Regions from separate parts of the Pedococcus badiiscoriae genome, predicted to be linked through region 2. Evidence: predicted binding sites of a transcription regulator. Region 2 holds the regulator's gene; each other region holds the start of a gene.
The links. The regulator LexA, encoded in region 2, represses DNA repair genes until DNA is damaged. The targets are predictions, from matches to a motif close to TCGAACANNTGTTCGA.
Positions count from the first base shown of each region.

Region 1 (5,256 bases), 3.0 Mb from region 2:
GCCCCGCGTGCGGTGCCGGGTTCCCCCGCGCGAGGAGCTGCGCCAGCCCCTCGAGGTCAGCCTCCTCGGGGAGCTCGTGCGACAGCACCCGACAGAGGTTGACCTGGTAGACCGTGCCCGCCGCGATCCGGTCGCGGACCTCCCCCACCCCAGCGAGGTATGCCGCCTGGTCCAGGCTCGTGGACCACTCACCGCGTAGTGGCCTCCAGGGCACCGCGGGCACGGGCGGCACGCGCTGGGCTGCATCCCGGTCCACGTGGGAGAAGCGCACCGCAGTGACCGACCCCTCGAAGTCGGCCACCACGGCCCAGAAGCCCTCGTCCAGGGACGCCAGGTCGTGACGCACCTCCACCGGGCGGGTGGCGTACCGGCCGCCGAACCGTGCGTGCCCGTTCGCCGCCTCCACGAGGGCGATCCTAGGGCGACCTCCGGTCACCCGCGACGAACGCCCGGAGCGTCGCGGTCGGGGGTCACGATCGGAATGAAAGTGGCCCTCCGCGGGTTCATGTAGTTGAATTCGCAACGACTTCCTACCAGCCTCCCGAGGAGCGCGAGCCCGATGCAGTTCGGAATCTTCACCGTCGGTGACGTGACCATGGACCCGACCACCGGCACGACCATCAGCGAGCACGAACGGATCAAGAACACCGTCGAGCTCGCGCGCCACGCCGAGCAGGTGGGGCTCGACGTGTTCGCCACCGGTGAGCACCACAACCCGCCGTTCGTGCCCTCCTCCCCCACCACCACGCTCGGCTTCATCGCGGCGCAGACCGACCGGCTCCTGCTGTCGACGTCGACGACGCTGATCACCACCAACGACCCGGTGAAGATCGCCGAGGACTACGCCACGTTGCAGCACCTCGCTGACGGCCGCGTCGACCTGATGATGGGCCGCGGCAACACCGGCCCGGTCTACCCGTGGTTCGGCAAGGACATCCGCGACGGCATCCCGCTCGCGATCGAGAACTATGCCTTGCTGCGCCGCCTGTGGACCGAGGACGTCGTCACCTGGGAGGGCAAGTACCGCACGCCCCTCCAGTCGTTCACGGCGACGCCGCGCCCGCTGGACGGCATACCCCCGTTCGTCTGGCACGGTTCCATCCGGAGCACGGAGATCGCCGAGCAGGCCGCCTACTACGGCGACGGCTTCTTCCACAACAACATCTTCTGGCCGATGTCGCACACCAAGCAGATGGTGGCGCTCTACCGTCGTCGCTTCGAGCACTACGGTCACGGCTCCGCGGACCAGGCCATCGTCGGGCTCGGCGGACAGGTGTTCATGCGAGCCAACAGCCAGGACGCGGTGCGCGAGTTCCGCCCCTACTTCGACAACGCGCCCGTCTACGGACACGGCCCCTCCCTCGAGGAGTTCACCCGCGAGACACCGCTCACCGTGGGCTCGCCACAGCAGGTCATCGAGCGGTATGCCGCGATGGCCGACTCCGTCGGCGACTACCAGCGCCAGCTGTTCCTCCTCGACCACGCAGGACTCCCCCACCGCACCGTGATGGAGCAGGTCGAGATCCTCGGCACCGAGGTCGTGCCCGAGCTGCGCAAGATCGCCGCGGCTCGCAAGCCGGCCCACGTGCCTGACGCACCCACTCACGCCAGCCGTCTGGCCGCATCGAAAGTGGAGGTGACCCGATGACGACCACCGCTCGTCGCCTCGTCGTGGTGCAGGCGGGCCTGGGGCAGCCCAGCAGTACGAGGCTGCTCGCCGAGCGGCTCGCGACGGCGACCCAGGACGCCCTGCTCGAGCTGGGCGAGGAGTCGCACGTGACCTTCGTCGACCTGCGGGAGCACGCCCACGACCTGGCCAACGCGCTGCTGACCGGCTTCGCGACCGGCGGGTTGCGTCGTGCCCTCGACGCCGTCCGTGAGGCAGACGCCGTCATCGCGGTGACGCCGGTGTTCCAGGCGTCCTACAGCGGACTGTTCAAGACGTTCATCGACGTCCTCGACGACTCAGCGCTGCGCGGCACTCCCGTGCTCCTGGGGGCGACCGCCGGCACGGCACGTCACTCCCTCGTCCTCGAGCACGCGATGCGTCCGCTGTTCGCCTACCTCAAGGCGGTCACCGTGCCGACCGGGGTCTTCGCCGCCTCAGAGGACTGGGGCAACGGCGCCGTGGATGCCGGCCTGTCGAGTCGGGTCACCGTCGCCGCGACCGAGCTTGCCGAGCTCGTCGCCGCCAGGGCAGGGCGGGCATCTTCGCCGTCCTCGGCCTCCTCGGCATCTGGGGCTGCCGGGGTCGACGAGCTCGCCGACCCGGTTCCCTTCGAGGAGCTCCTCGCCCGGTGAGGTCGGCAGGTGTCGGCCAGGCGCTCTCGGCCACCCACCTGCTCTTTGGTGACGGCACTCCGTCGAGGTAATCCATTGCCCTGCAACGCAATTCGCTGCGCAGGCTCTTGCCACGGCATTCGAACAGGTGTACGATGGTGGTATGTCGATCAGTCCGGTGGCCGTGCAGCGTGACGGGGTCCAGCGCGACCTCTGGGCGCGTACCGCGGCGGTGGCCGGCAGGCTGAACCGGGCGCACGCGGAGCTCGTCGACCTCGCCGCCGAGCTCATGGATGGCGACCACTGGGGCGACGGTGGGTTCCGGTCCCCCGAGCACTACTTCGTCGTCCGGGCGGGGTTGTCACCGGCACACTCCCGAGACGTCGTCGCTGTCGCACGGCGGCGAGCCGAGCTCCCATCGGTGGCCCGCTCCGTCGCTGCGGGCGCGCTGTCGCTGGACCAGGCCGCCGTCGTCGCCCACCACGTCCCTGCGTCGCACCAGCGCTCGGTCGGCGAGCTCGCGCTGCACATGACGGTGCCACAGCTGCGGCACGCCGTGGCCAAGCACGCGTTCGCGGTCCGCGGCGAGGACGACGGCTCGGAGCGCTCGGGCGAGTCGGAGCGCCGCGCCTGCGCCAAGCCCGAGCTGTCCATGCACTACGACCGCGACGGCCGGTTCCAGCTGCGCTACAGCGCACCGGCCCCGATCGGAGCGCTCGTCGAGCAGGCCCTCAAGGAGGCCAAGGACGCGCTCTTCATCGCGCAGTCCGGTGAGACAGCCTCGCCCACCTACGGCGACGCCCTCGAGGAGATCGCACACCGGGCGTTGTCCAGCGTGACGTCGACCAGTCGCTCCAGCCACTACCGGGTCTACCTGCACCTGTCGACCGACGGGGCGTGGGTCACCCACGGCGGAGCGATTCCGCAGCGACTGCTCGGGCGATTCCTCTCCGACGGCGTGGTCCAGCCGGTCTGGGAGACCGACGGCCGCCCGGTCAGCGTCGGCCGAGCCATGCGGATCCTGCCGTCTCGGTCCCGCAGGCTCATCGAGGACCGAGACCGCGGCTGTCGCTTCCCCGGATGCACGGCCACCCGGTTCGTGGAGATCCACCACCTCCGGGCGTGGGCGGCCGGCGGCGCGACCGACGACGACAACCAGGTCAGCCTGTGTCCGTTCCACCACGACGCCATCGACCGCGGCGACTTCACGATCAGCGGCGACCCCACCCGACCCGACGGCCTCGTCGTGACCAACCGCTACGGCTTCCCCGTGCGGACACCGTCCCCCGCCGAGCTGGCCCCATCACCGGATGCTGGGCCGCCAGGTGACGCGGCGGCATACCAACCACCCACCGGTGAGCGCGCTCGCTGGGCCGACATCGAGATCCCACCCGATCGCGACCTGTGGCCGCGCACCCATCTGCACGCTGTCCCCGCGGACTAGGTCGCGTCCTTCGACGCCCGGGGATGTCCCCCCGTGGACCAGCCGTTGCGTGTCGTGCGCCAGCGCCTAGATTGGGTGCAAGTCCCACGCCGTTCAGCGGCTCCCCTCACCAGTCCCCCTCACCAAGGAGTGCCCATGGCCACCACCCGCACCGCATCCGCCCACTGGGAGGGCTCGCTCATGGAGGGCTCGGGCCAGGTCGAGCTCCAGTCGTCCGGGATCGGGACGTATGCCGTGTCGTGGCCCTCGCGCGCCGAGGAGGCCAACGGCAAGACCAGCCCCGAGGAGCTCATCGCCGCCGCGCACTCGACCTGCTACTCGATGGCCCTGTCCAACGTGCTCGCCAAGGCGGGCAACCCGCCGACCTCGTTGGACACCACCGCCACGGTGACGTTCCAGCCGGGCACCGGCATCACGGGGAGCGCGCTCTCCGTCGTCGGCACCGTGCCGGGCATCACCGCGGAGCAGTTCGAGGAGGCCGCGCAGGACGCCAAGGTCAAGTGCCCGGTGAGCCAGGCACTCAGCGTCCCGATCACGCTCGAGACGAGCTTCAAGGGCTGATGTGCCACTGCCGGGTGGCCGCCCTCGTGGCGACCACCCGGCACACCTGTGTTGCGCGCTAGAACTCCTCGTTGAAGGCGACCGAGCCGGACACCCCGACCTGGTAGGCCGAGACGCGACGCTCGAAGAAGTTCGACAGCTCCTGGACGTCCTGCAGCTCCATGAACGCGAGTGGGTTCGTGGACCCGTACTCGGGCTCGAGCCCGAGCTGCTCGAGCCGACGATCGGCGACCGACTCCAGGTAGGTCCGCATGTCGGCGACGGAGAGGCCGGCCACGCCTCCCCCGAGCAGGTCCTGCGCGAACTGTGCCTCGGCGTCGACCGCGTCGCGCATCATGGCCCGCACCTGGGCGGCGAGCTCGTCGTCGAACAGGTCGGGCTCCTCACGCCGCACCGTCTCCACGACGTCGAACGCGAACGCCATGTGCATGGACTCGTCGCGGAAGACCCAGTTGGTGCCGCTCGCCAGCCCGTTGAGCAGTCCGCGTGACCGCAGGAAGTACACGTAGGCGAAGGCGCCGTAGAAGAACAGCCCCTCGATGCACGCCGCGAAGCAGATCACGTTGAGCAGGAACGCCCTTCGGTGGTCTCGGGTCTCCAGCTTGTCGAGGTCGAACACCGAGTCGATCCAGCGGAAGCAGAAGTCGGCCTTGTCCTTGATCGAGGCGATGTTGTCGACCGCGGCGAACGCCTCGCGCCGTTGCTCTTCGTCGGGCACGTAGGTGTCGAGCAGCGTGAGGTAGAACTGCACGTGCACGGCTTCCTCGAACAGCTGCCGGCTGAGGTAGAGCCGTCCCTCGGGCGAGTTGATGTGCTGGTAGAGGTTCAGCACCAGGTTGTTGGCCACGATGGTGTCGCCGGTGGCGAAGAACGCAACCAGCCGCCCGACGAGGTGCCGCTCGGCGTCGGTCAGCCGCTGGAGGTCCTTGAGGTCGGTGTGCAGGTCGACCTCCTCGACGGTCCAGGTGTTC
Region 1 is NZ_JACCAB010000001.1:3,285,334-3,290,589, forward strand. Features, by position in the region: gene BJ986_RS15530 (chorismate-binding protein) at 1-406, opposite strand, end outside; gene BJ986_RS15535 (LLM class flavin-dependent oxidoreductase) at 560-1,648, shown strand; gene BJ986_RS15540 (FMN reductase) at 1,645-2,301, shown strand; gene BJ986_RS15545 (HNH endonuclease signature motif containing protein) at 2,444-3,724, shown strand; gene BJ986_RS15550 (OsmC family protein) at 3,860-4,285, shown strand; gene BJ986_RS15555 (ribonucleotide-diphosphate reductase subunit beta) at 4,344-5,256, opposite strand, start outside.
Region 1: the regulator LexA is predicted to act here: its motif matches at 2,421-2,436, upstream of BJ986_RS15545 (HNH endonuclease signature motif containing protein).

Region 2 (5,256 bases):
CGACCAGCACGGTGCCGGTGCGCTGCTCGAGGCGGCGCACCATCTGCGAGATCGCTGGCTGGGAGTAGCCCAGTGACAGGGCTGCACCGGTGAAGCTGCCCTCATCGGCAATGGCCTTCATGACACGGAGACCTGCGGCGTCGATCATGGTTAAAGCATAACGGCTCGTTATCCAGATCGTTAGTTGTCGATCCATTCGTGATGGTTCACCGTTGGCGACGTGCCTCCGCCCCGCGACGTGTGCGCCGCCCGACGTAGCCTTGCCCCGTGACGCAGACCGCCGCCGTGACCGACCAGCTGGCTGTGATCGCCGGCCTGCTCGAGCGGGGGAACGTCCTCGTCCTCACCGGCGCAGGCATCTCCACCGACTCGGGCATCCCGGACTACCGCGGCCCGGATGGCACCCGTCGGGTGACGCCCATGCAGTACTCCGAGTTCGTCGGGTCGTCGCAGGCGAGGCAGCGCTACTGGGCACGCAGCTACGTCGGGTGGCAGCGGTTCAACCGCGCTCGGCCGAACTCAGGCCACGAGGCCGTGGCGAGGCTCCAGGATCGCGGTCTGGTCGCGTCCGTCATCACCCAGAACGTCGACGGGCTGCACCAGCGCGCCGGCGCGACCGACGTCGAGGAGCTGCACGGGTCGCTGGCCCGCGTGGTGTGCCTGACCTGTGGGGACCGGACCTCCCGCTGGGACCTCGACGAGCGCATGCGGGAGAGCAACCCGACCTATTCGGTCACCAGTGACGAGATCCGCCCCGACGGCGACATCGCGCTGAACGACCTCGACGTCACCGCCTTCCGCACACCGCTGTGTCTCGTCTGCGGCCACGACACCCTCAAGCCCGACGTCGTCTTCTTCGGCGAGTCCGTGCCGAAACCCTTGGTGGAGAGGTGTTTTCGCCTCACCGAGCAAGCCAGCGCGCTGGTGGTGCTGGGCTCAAGCCTCAAGGTCATGAGCGGATACCGGTTCGTCCGCCGGGCTGCCGCGCTCGACATCCCCGTCGCGATCATCACCCGCGGGCCGACCCGCGGCGACGGCGAAGCCATGGCACAGGTCGACGCACCCCTCGCGCCGACTCTCGAGACCCTGCTCCGTCGCCTGGCCGCCTGACCCACGTCAGGCGGGGCTCAGGCCGGGCTCGCCGGGGCCCGACGCGGGGCTCATCGGGGGCTCACCGGGACTCAGGTGAGGCGCCGGGCCACCAGCACGACGTCGATCGCGTCACCCTGGTCGGTGGGCCGCACGTACTCCTCGCAACGCTCGATCTGCAGGTCTCCCGCCGCGGCGCGCAGCTGCTCCGGGGTGTGCAGCAGGGCAGGGTCGGAGGGGCCGCCCACGCCCTCGGTGAGGTTGCGCAGCCCGTGCCCCACGACCACGAGTGCACCGCCCGGCGCCAGCCAGGTCCGCGTGCGCGAGACCACGTCCGAGGGCAGGTGCAGGTACGACACCAGGACGAGGTCGAAGCGGGTCTGGGGAGCGGGGTGCCAGGACCGGGCATCCGCCACGACCCAGTCGACCCGGACCCCGCGGCGGGCGGCCTCCTTCTCGCCCTTGGCCAGGCCCACCGCCGAGAAGTCGACGGCCGTCACCCGCCAGCCCAGCTCCGCCAGCCACACGGCGTGACGACCCTCGCCGGCGCCCAGGTCGAGGGCCCGGCCGGGTGCCCAGCTGCCCACGATGCGCTCCACCTCGGCGTTGGGCGTCGCGCTCCAGACGTGCTCGTGCGCGGCATACCGCTCGTCCCAGAGGGCTTGGCGGTCCGTGGGCGTACCGCGGTCGGGGTCAGGGAGCTTCGCCCCGCCGCTCGAGGCGTCGGTGCCATGGGTGTGCCCGGGCTCGTGGTCCATCCCCCTAGCATCGCCGACATGAGCAGCATCGGCCCGACCAGCGACGCGTCAGTCCTCGTCCGGGACGCGACCGGGGACGACCTGCCCGCGATGGCGGCCATCTACGACGAGCAGGTCCGCACCTCGGTGGCGACGTTCGACACCGAGCCCCGCGGCGCGGCATACCTCAGCGAGAAGGTCGCGGCCACCGACGAGGGCAACGTCGTCCTGGTGGCCTGTGCGGACGACGCGCTGCTCGGCTACGCGTACTCGGGCCCGTTCCGCCCGCGGCCGGCCTACGACGGCACCAAGGAGGTGTCCGTCTACCTCGCGGAGGGCGCCCGCGGCCAAGGCCTCGGCCGCACCCTGTATGCCGCGTTGCTGGCACGGCTCGACGCCGCCCCCGGGGTGCACACCCAGGTCGCGGTGATCGCCCTGCCCAACGACGCGAGCGTGGCCCTGCACCTGTCGTGTGGCTTCGAGCGGGTGGGAGTGCTGCGGGAGGTCGGACACAAGTTCGGTCGATACGTCGACACCGCCTGGTACCAACGGATGAGTCCGCACGACTAGGGCTGGCGTGTCGCCGCGTCTCTTGGCACCCTCGAAGCAGCAGCTAGTCGCACGCGGGAGGTTGGGAGATGGGCGCCAGCGGAGCGGGGCCGTTCGAGAACGACGACGCGCTCGACTTCCTCGACGAGCTCGAGGAGTCCGAGCCGGACGTCCGGCGCAAGAGGGTCGAGTCGGCGCTCGACAGCGTGGTCCGCGCGTCGGGCTACATCGAGGCGCCGGCCATGTCGCAGGCGGTGGCTGCCGCCGTGCTCGTGGCTGCCTGTGACGACCTCGAATCCGTTGTCGGAGAACGCAATGTGCCCTGGTGGGTCGACGACGAACCCATCGACGTGGACGAGGAGCTCGAGGAGCTCGCCACCCAGGCCCTGCACCGGGCTCTCCAGTCCGAGGACAACGAGCTCTGGGAGCTGTGGGCCGACGGTGATGGCGGCGAACGCTTCGCCACCAAGCTCACGCACTACCTCGACGCCCTGGGCGACTAGTCCAAGAATCTGCCCGGCGACCTGCTGCGCGACTAGCCGAGGGACTGGCTGGCCGACGTCCCGGGGGACGCTGCGGCGAGGCTCGGGGCCGGACCCAGCTGCGGACAGAGCCCCAGCGCCGCATCTATCTGGTCCGGGTCCAGGTGCGCGCAGGCCCGGCTCGCGGCGTCGATCAGGTCCGCGAGCAGCTCGATCTCGGACCCGAGCACCTGGTCGGTGAGCTCGGCATCGGGATGGTTCTGCATGTCGGGTCAACGTCCCGGCGCGCTCACCCGTCACGGGGCAGGCACCGCTTCCACCCGTCCCCGCCGTGGTTCGGACCGTTCGGCGGACTGGCCATCGGCCGAACAGGCGAGCTCAGACCCGGCGAAGCACCGCCGTGACCTTGCCGAGGATGGTGGCGTGGTCTCCGTCGATGGGGTCGAAGGCGGTGTTGTGCGGCATCAGCCACACCTTGCCGTCCTTGCGCTTGAACGTCTTGACGGTGGCCTCGTTGTCGAGCATCGCCGCGACGATGTCGCCGTTGTCGGCCGTGGGCTGCTGACGCACGACGACCCAGTCGCCGTCGCAGATGGCGGCGTCGATCATCGAGTCCCCGACGACCTGGAGCAGGAACAGCTGCCCCTCGCCGACGATCTGGCGGGGGAGCGGGAAGACGTCCTCCACGGTCTCCTCGGCCAGGATCGGGACGCCGGCGGCGATGCGACCGAGCACCGGCACGTAGGTCGCCGCAGGGCGCTGGTCGCCCGAATCCGTCTCGTCGTAGGTCGCCGTCTCGTCCTCGGCCGAGGCGCCGCCACGGTAGCCGCGCATGTCTGCGGGGGAGTCGGGGGAGACGACCTCGATGGCACGCGGCCGGTTGGGGTCGCGCCGCAGGAAGCCCTTGCGCTCGAGGGTGGACAGCTGGTGGGCCACAGAGCTGGGGGAGGTGAGCCCGACGGCCTCGCCGATCTCGCGCAGGCTCGGCGGGTAGCCGCGCCGGTCGACCGAGTTGCGGATCACCTCGAGCACCCGTCGCTGGCGGACGGTGAGTCCGTCGCCGCGATCGCGGTCGGGGAGTTCCTTGACGTTGTCGTCGCTCATGCCGCTTCCTCGTTTCCGCAGGTCAGGTGCCGTATGCCGGGTGCTCGGCGAGGCGTTGTCAGTGGCCTCTGATGTGCTTGCGGCATGAACACAGCGTATGGCCTTCGAACGTCTGTGCCAAACATGTGTTCGACGCGTGTCTTGATTGGTTCGAACATGCGTGCTAGAAATCAGCTACGCAGTTCTTCGCACATCCGTTCGAGGAACGCCGCAGAGATCGCCACGATGGAGGACCTGATGAGTGCAGCAGTCGCTTGGGACGTCGCCCCCGCACCGGTGCGGGTTCCCGTTCGCCCGACTCGGCCCCACCTGGTCTCGGTGCCCACCGGGCGCGCCGTCACGACCCCGGCCACGCCGCTGCGGTTGACCCGCGCGGCGCGTCTGGCGCTGACGCTGACCGTGGTTGTGGCGGCCGTCGCGCTGGCGCTCGCCCTGTTCTCCGGCGGCGCCTCGGCCATGGTGATCGACCACTCCACCACGGTGCAGTCAGGGCAGACGCTGTCGCAGATCGCTGTCCAGCAGCTGCCCCAGCTGCCGATGGCGGAGGCTGTCGCCCAGATCCAGATCGCCAACGACCTGACCGGCACCGACGTCCACGCCGGGCAGACGCTGCTCATCCCCAGCGCTGGCTGATCCGCCGGGGCGAGCCGCTGACCGTCGGCCCGCCGTGATGCGCGCTCGGAGTGCATCGTCGCTGGTCGGAGGCGTGCGAGTGCGCAACTGAGTGGCCGTGTCCGAGGTGCTCACGTCGCAAATGTGTGGCATGTTCGGATCGAGGTCGTTCGGACGACGTGGCGGACCAGGCGCTGGAGGTTGCGGTGGATGCAAGGCGGACGTTCCTGTCCTGGCCCGTGGTGCGTCAGGTCACCAGTGGGGACCTCCTCGGTCGCGGCCCGTCGGTGACATCGCGCCAGACTCGCGAGCTCGAGCCCCGCACCTCCACGGCCGACCGGGTCGTGCAGAGCGTGTGCCCCTACTGTGCGGTCGGCTGTGGGCAGCGCGTCTTCGTCAAGGACGCGCGGGTGGTGCAGATCGAGGGCGACCCCGACTCGCCGGTGTCCCGTGGACGGCTGTGTCCCAAGGGTTCGGCGAGCGAGCAGCTCGTCAACAGCCCCGGACGACAGCGCAAGGTGCTCTACCGTCGGCCCCGCGGCACCGAGTGGGAGAGCCTCGACCTCGAGACGGCCATGCAGATGATCACCGACCGGTTCGTGGCGAGCCGCAGGGCGGGTTGGCAGGACCGGGACGAGCATGGTCGACCCCTGCGTCGGACGATGGGGATCGCCTCCCTCGGA
Region 2 is NZ_JACCAB010000001.1:286,704-291,959, reverse strand. Features, by position in the region: gene BJ986_RS01375 (LysR family transcriptional regulator) at 1-148, opposite strand, end outside; gene BJ986_RS01370 (NAD-dependent protein deacetylase) at 268-1,110, shown strand; gene BJ986_RS01365 (class I SAM-dependent methyltransferase) at 1,182-1,847, opposite strand; gene BJ986_RS01360 (GNAT family N-acetyltransferase) at 1,866-2,396, shown strand; gene BJ986_RS01355 (DUF4259 domain-containing protein) at 2,465-2,878, shown strand; gene BJ986_RS01350 (hypothetical protein) at 2,911-3,123, opposite strand; gene lexA (transcriptional repressor LexA) at 3,236-3,961, opposite strand; gene BJ986_RS16155 (LysM peptidoglycan-binding domain-containing protein) at 4,199-4,594, shown strand; gene fdh (formate dehydrogenase) at 4,780-5,256, shown strand, end outside.

Region 3 (5,256 bases), 2.4 Mb from region 2:
TCACCGTCGCAGCGTCCCCGCGCTTGAGCGGGAAGCTCTCCCCGGGCACCGACAGGCACCCCTCGGCCTCGTCGTGCGGGTCCGGCTCGTCGAGCGACGCCTTGGTCGAGGTGACGTAGGGGTTGACGACCACCCCACGGGCCGGGACCCCGTCCTCGTTGTCCATCTGCCAGGTGAAGACGCGCAGGCCCACCCCGATCTGGGGCGCGGCCAGACCGACTCCGTTGGCCGCGTCCATGGTGTCGAACATGTCCGCCACGAGGGCGCGCAGCTCCTCGTCGAACTTCTCCACGGGGTCGGCCCGGCGGTGCAGGACGGGCTCACCGATGATGACGATGGGGCGGACGGTCATGGCCGGAAGTCTTCCAGACTTCGGTGACCCCCCACGATCCCGGGTGTCGTCCGCCTCAGCCGCACGAGGGCGCGGACACCGTGGCCGGTCGGCCCACTCCCGGCATACCCAGGGACACCCCTGGCTTGCCCGGGACCGGCGCGTCCTGCAGCGCGGCCCACGCATCGCCACCGGAGGTGCGCCGGACGGACCAGGCACCACCTTCGAGGGCGGCATCGGCCACGAGGTGGTGCGGGGCGCCGTAGGTGACACCGACCGTGACGAGGTCGCCGGGGCGAGGGCGCTCTGCGCCCTCGGGGACGGCGAAGTGCACGAGCCTGTTGTCGCGCGCGCGACCCGAGAGGCGATGCGTCGTGGTGTCCTTGCGCCCTTCGCCCGTGGCGACCAGGACCTCGACCTCCCGACCCTCCACGGCGCGGTTCTCGGACCAGGAGATCTCCTCCTGCGCTGCAAGCAGGCGCTCGTAGCGCTCCTGCACGACGGCCTTCGGCACCTGGTCGGCCATCGTCGCGGCCGGAGTGCCCGCACGGACCGAGTACTGGAAGGTGAAGGCGCTGGCGAACCGTGACTCACGCACCACCCGCAGGGTCTCCTCGAAGTCTGCGTCGGTCTCGCCGGGGAAGCCCACGATGATGTCGGTCGTGATCGCGGCCTCGGGGATCTGCTCACGCACCCGGTCGATGATCCCGAGGAACCTGTCACTGCGGTAGGACCGGCGCATCGCCTTCAGGACGCGGTCCGAGCCGGACTGCAGCGGCATGTGCAGGCTCGGCATGACGTTCGGGGTCTGCGCCATGGCGGCGATGACGTCGTCGGTGAACGCGGCGGGGTGCGGGCTGGTGAAGCGCACGCGCTCCAGCCCCTCGATGTCACCGCAGGCGCGCAGCAGCTTGCCGAACGCGAACCGGTCGCCGAACTCGACGCCGTAGGTGTTGACGTTCTGCCCCAGCAGGGTGACCTCGACGACGCCCTGCTGGACCAGCGCCTCGACCTCGGCGAGCACGTCACCAGGACGACGGTCGGCCTCCTTGCCGCGCAGGCTGGGCACGATGCAGAACGTGCAGGTGTTGTTGCAGCCCACCGAGATCGACACCCAGCCGGCGTAGGCCGAGTCGCGGCGGGTGGGCAGCGTGCTGGGGAAGACCTCGAGGCTCTCGAGGATCTCGACCTCAGCCCGCTTGTTGTGGCGGGCCCGGTCGAGCAGGGCGGGCAGGCTGCCGATGTTGTTGGTGCCGAACACGACATCGACCCACGGGGCCCGCTGCACGATGGTGGAGCGGTCCTTCTGGGCCATGCAGCCGCCGACGGCGATCTGCATGTCGGGGTTCCGGGTCTTGGCGGGGCGCAGCTGGCCCAGGTTGCCGTACAGCTTGTTGTCGGCGTTCTCCCGGACGGCACAGGTGTTGAAGACGACGACGTCGGCAGCCTCCGGCCGCGCGGTCGCGGGCAGGCTGTTCACGTCGACGTAGCCGGCCGTCTCGAGCAGGCCGGCAAGCCGCTCCGAGTCGTGCACGTTCATCTGGCAGCCGTGCGTGCGGACGTCGTAGGTCCTGGGTGCAGTCGTGGTGGTACTCATCGCACGCCAAGGGTACGTGCTCGAGCAGTCCGGTATGCCGCGGCGGGCGGGTGATCAGTCGCGCTGGTGCTCGGGGGCGTCCGCGATCGCCTCACGGATGACGGCCATGGCGAGGTCTGCCGGATAGCCCTTGCGGGCCAACATCCCGGCCAGTCGTCGGGTCTGCACCACCGGCTCGAGCCCGTGCATGGACTTCAGCCGCTTGGCCACCAGCTGCGCGGCACGGTCGCGCTCGTCGTCGGGGTTGATCGACTCGAGGGTCGCCTTGGCCGTCTCGTCGTCGACGCCCTTGGTCCGCAGCTCGCGGGCCAGCGCGCGCCGAGCCAGGCCGCGACCTGCCTGTTGGGACCGGACGAGCATCCCCGCGTACGCCTGGTCGTCGACCAGGCCCACCGCTGCCATCCGGTCGAGGACCGCCTCGGCGACGTCGTCGGGGCAGTTGCGTTGGCGCAGCTTGTCCCGCAGCTGGTGGCGGCTCTTGGGCGACAGGGCGAGCTGTCGCAGCACGATCTGGCGCGCGACGTCGTACGCGTCGGGCTCGCCGTCACGGGCCTGGAGGTCTGCCTCGGGGTCACCGGGGATGGGTTGCCAGGCCCGTGGGCGAGCCGCCCTCGGCTGAGGTTCGTCGGCGGGAGCGGACGTCGCGGCCAGGGCAGCCTCGAAGGCTGCCCTGGCCGCGTCGTGTCGATCAGTCATGCGGGATCAGTGGTGCAGTGGCGGTCGCCCGAGCCGTGGCTCAGAACTCGACCGGTACCTCGGGAACCGCGTCGGCCGGCTTGTCGACCTGCGGGCCGATCCCGAGCTTTTCCTTGATCTTCTTCTCGATCTCGTTGCCGAGGTCGGGGTTGTCCTTGAGGAACTGGCGCGCGTTCTCCTTGCCCTGGCCGAGCTGGTCGCCTTCGTAGGTGTACCAAGCGCCGGCCTTGCGGACGAAGCCCTGCTCGACGCCCATGTCGATGAGCCCACCCTCACGGGAGATGCCCTGGCCGTAGAGGATGTCGAACTCGGCCTGCTTGAACGGCGGTGCCACCTTGTTCTTGACGACCTTGACCCGGGTGCGGTTGCCGACCGGTTCGCTGCCGTCCTTGAGGGTCTCGATGCGACGCACGTCCAGGCGGACCGAGGCGTAGAACTTCAGCGCCTTGCCACCCGTCGTCGTCTCGGGCGAGCCGAACATGACGCCGATCTTCTCGCGCAGCTGGTTGATGAAGATGGCCGTCGTGCCGGTGTTGTTGAGGGCGCCGGTGAGCTTGCGCAGGGCCTGGGACATCAGTCGGGCCTGCAGGCCGACGTGGCTGTCACCCATCTCGCCCTCGATCTCGGCCCGTGGCACGAGCGCGGCGACGGAGTCGATGACGATGATGTCGATGGCGCCCGAGCGGATCAGCATGTCGGCGATCTCGAGCGCCTGCTCCCCCGTGTCGGGCTGGCTGACCAGGAGCGCGTCGGTGTCGACGCCGAGCTTCTTGGCGTAGTCAGGGTCGAGGGCGTGCTCGGCGTCGATGAACGCCGCGATGCCACCAGCCCGCTGCGCACTGGCCACTGCGTGCAGCGCGACCGTCGTCTTGCCCGAGGACTCCGGGCCGTAGATCTCCACGACTCGGCCGCGCGGGAGGCCGCCGATGCCGAGCGCGACATCGAGCGAGATCGACCCGGTGGGGATGACGTCGATGGGGGGACGGACGTCGTCGCCGAGGCGCATGACCGCGCCCTTGCCGAACGACTTCTCGATCTGCCCCATGACGCTGTCGAGGGACTTTGCCTTCTGGTCCACAGTTGATGCGTTCGCTCCAGCCATTTTGGCCACCGTTCCTTCTTTCGCTTCGAGTCGGGCGCGCCTGCCTTCGACCCTCGGGCAGCGGATCTGCTTGTCGGGTCAGACGCTAGGTGTCGGCACCGACAGCCGTCCGGGACGCTGATGCGGCCTGTGGACGGGAGGTCTGTGGGAGTTCCACCTGTGGACGACACTACCGAACACCTGTTCGAAATCCGGCATCCGACCCGCGACACGCCGCGACCTCGCGCAGGACATCGCGCAGGACCCCGGCCGACGTCGCACAGGACCGCTAGGACAGGAGCAGCTTCTCGAGACGGCGGGCCGTGCCCACGACCCCGATCCCGCCCAGCAGCACGAGGTAGACGACGTGCCCGAGCACGCCCCAGCCCACGTCCCCGAGCATCAGCGCGCGTTCGAGGGCGACCCCGTGGTACAGCGGCGTCGCCCGCACGACCCACTGGAGCGCCTCGGGATACGTCGACAACGGGAAGAACGTCGCGGAGAACAGGAACATCGGCTGGATGGCCAGGGTGACGTAGTCGAAGTGCACCCAGGACTTCATGAACGTCGTCGCGAACATCCCCAGCGCGGCGAAGGCGAACCCGATGAAGACCGCCGCGGGCAGCGCCAGCAGCGCCCACCACGACCCGACCGCGCCAGCGAGCAGTGCGACCACGAGGAAGGCGGCGGAGTACAGGCCGCCGCGGATCAGCGACCAGGAGATCTCACCGACCGCGACGTCACGCGGGCCCATCGGCGTCGCCAGCACCGCGTCGTAGAGCTTGGCGTAGCGGAGCTTGAAGAAGACGTTGAACGTCGAGTCGAACACGGCGCCGTTCATCGCCGACGCGGCCAGCAGGGCCGGCGCCACGAACTGGGGGTAGGACACGACCGCACCCGAGTCGGTCGTGACCGTCTTGACGAGCGCCCCGATGCCGATGCCGAGGGAGAACAGGTAGAACACCGGCTCGGCGAAGCCGGTCACGAGCGCGATCCAGCCATGGCGGAAGGAGACGACGTTGCGTTCGACGAGCATCCTGGCAAGTCCCGCCCCGGCCGGCATCGGCACCAGCCGGGCCAGCTGGGCGGACACCCGGCCGCGCGTGGAAGGGGGCGTGGAACGGGGCGCGGTCGTCGAGCTGCTCACGGGACCAGCCGCCTCGCGAAGGACCGCTCGGCGAGCCACCAGCCCACCGCGGCATACACCGCCAGCACGAGCAGGTGACCGAAGAACGGCAGCCAGGCCACGGAACCCGTGGCCACGGCGCGGCAGGCCTCGACCCCGTGCCACAGCGGGGTGACCCAGGCGATCGGCTGCATCCAGCCGGGCAGCTGCTCGATCGGGAAGAACGTCCCCGAGAAGAGCATGAGCGGCGTCACGATCCAGCGGAACAGGATGTTGAAGCCGTTGTCACCCTCCTGCTTGGCCGTGAACGCGAAGATCGGTGTGGTGAACGCCATCCCGGTGAGGATCGCGATCGGCAGGCAGAGGACCGCGGCCACCGACCTGAAGCCGCCGAACAGCGAGGCCACCGCCATGAAGATCGCCGT
Region 3 is NZ_JACCAB010000001.1:2,734,037-2,739,292, reverse strand. Features, by position in the region: gene def (peptide deformylase) at 1-352, opposite strand, end outside; gene miaB (tRNA (N6-isopentenyl adenosine(37)-C2)-methylthiotransferase MiaB) at 408-1,928, opposite strand; gene BJ986_RS12895 (regulatory protein RecX) at 1,983-2,624, opposite strand; gene recA (recombinase RecA) at 2,665-3,726, opposite strand; gene BJ986_RS12885 (ABC transporter permease) at 3,995-4,852, opposite strand; gene BJ986_RS12880 (ABC transporter permease) at 4,849-5,256, opposite strand, start outside.
Region 3: the regulator LexA is predicted to act here: its motif matches at 3,899-3,914, upstream of recA (recombinase RecA).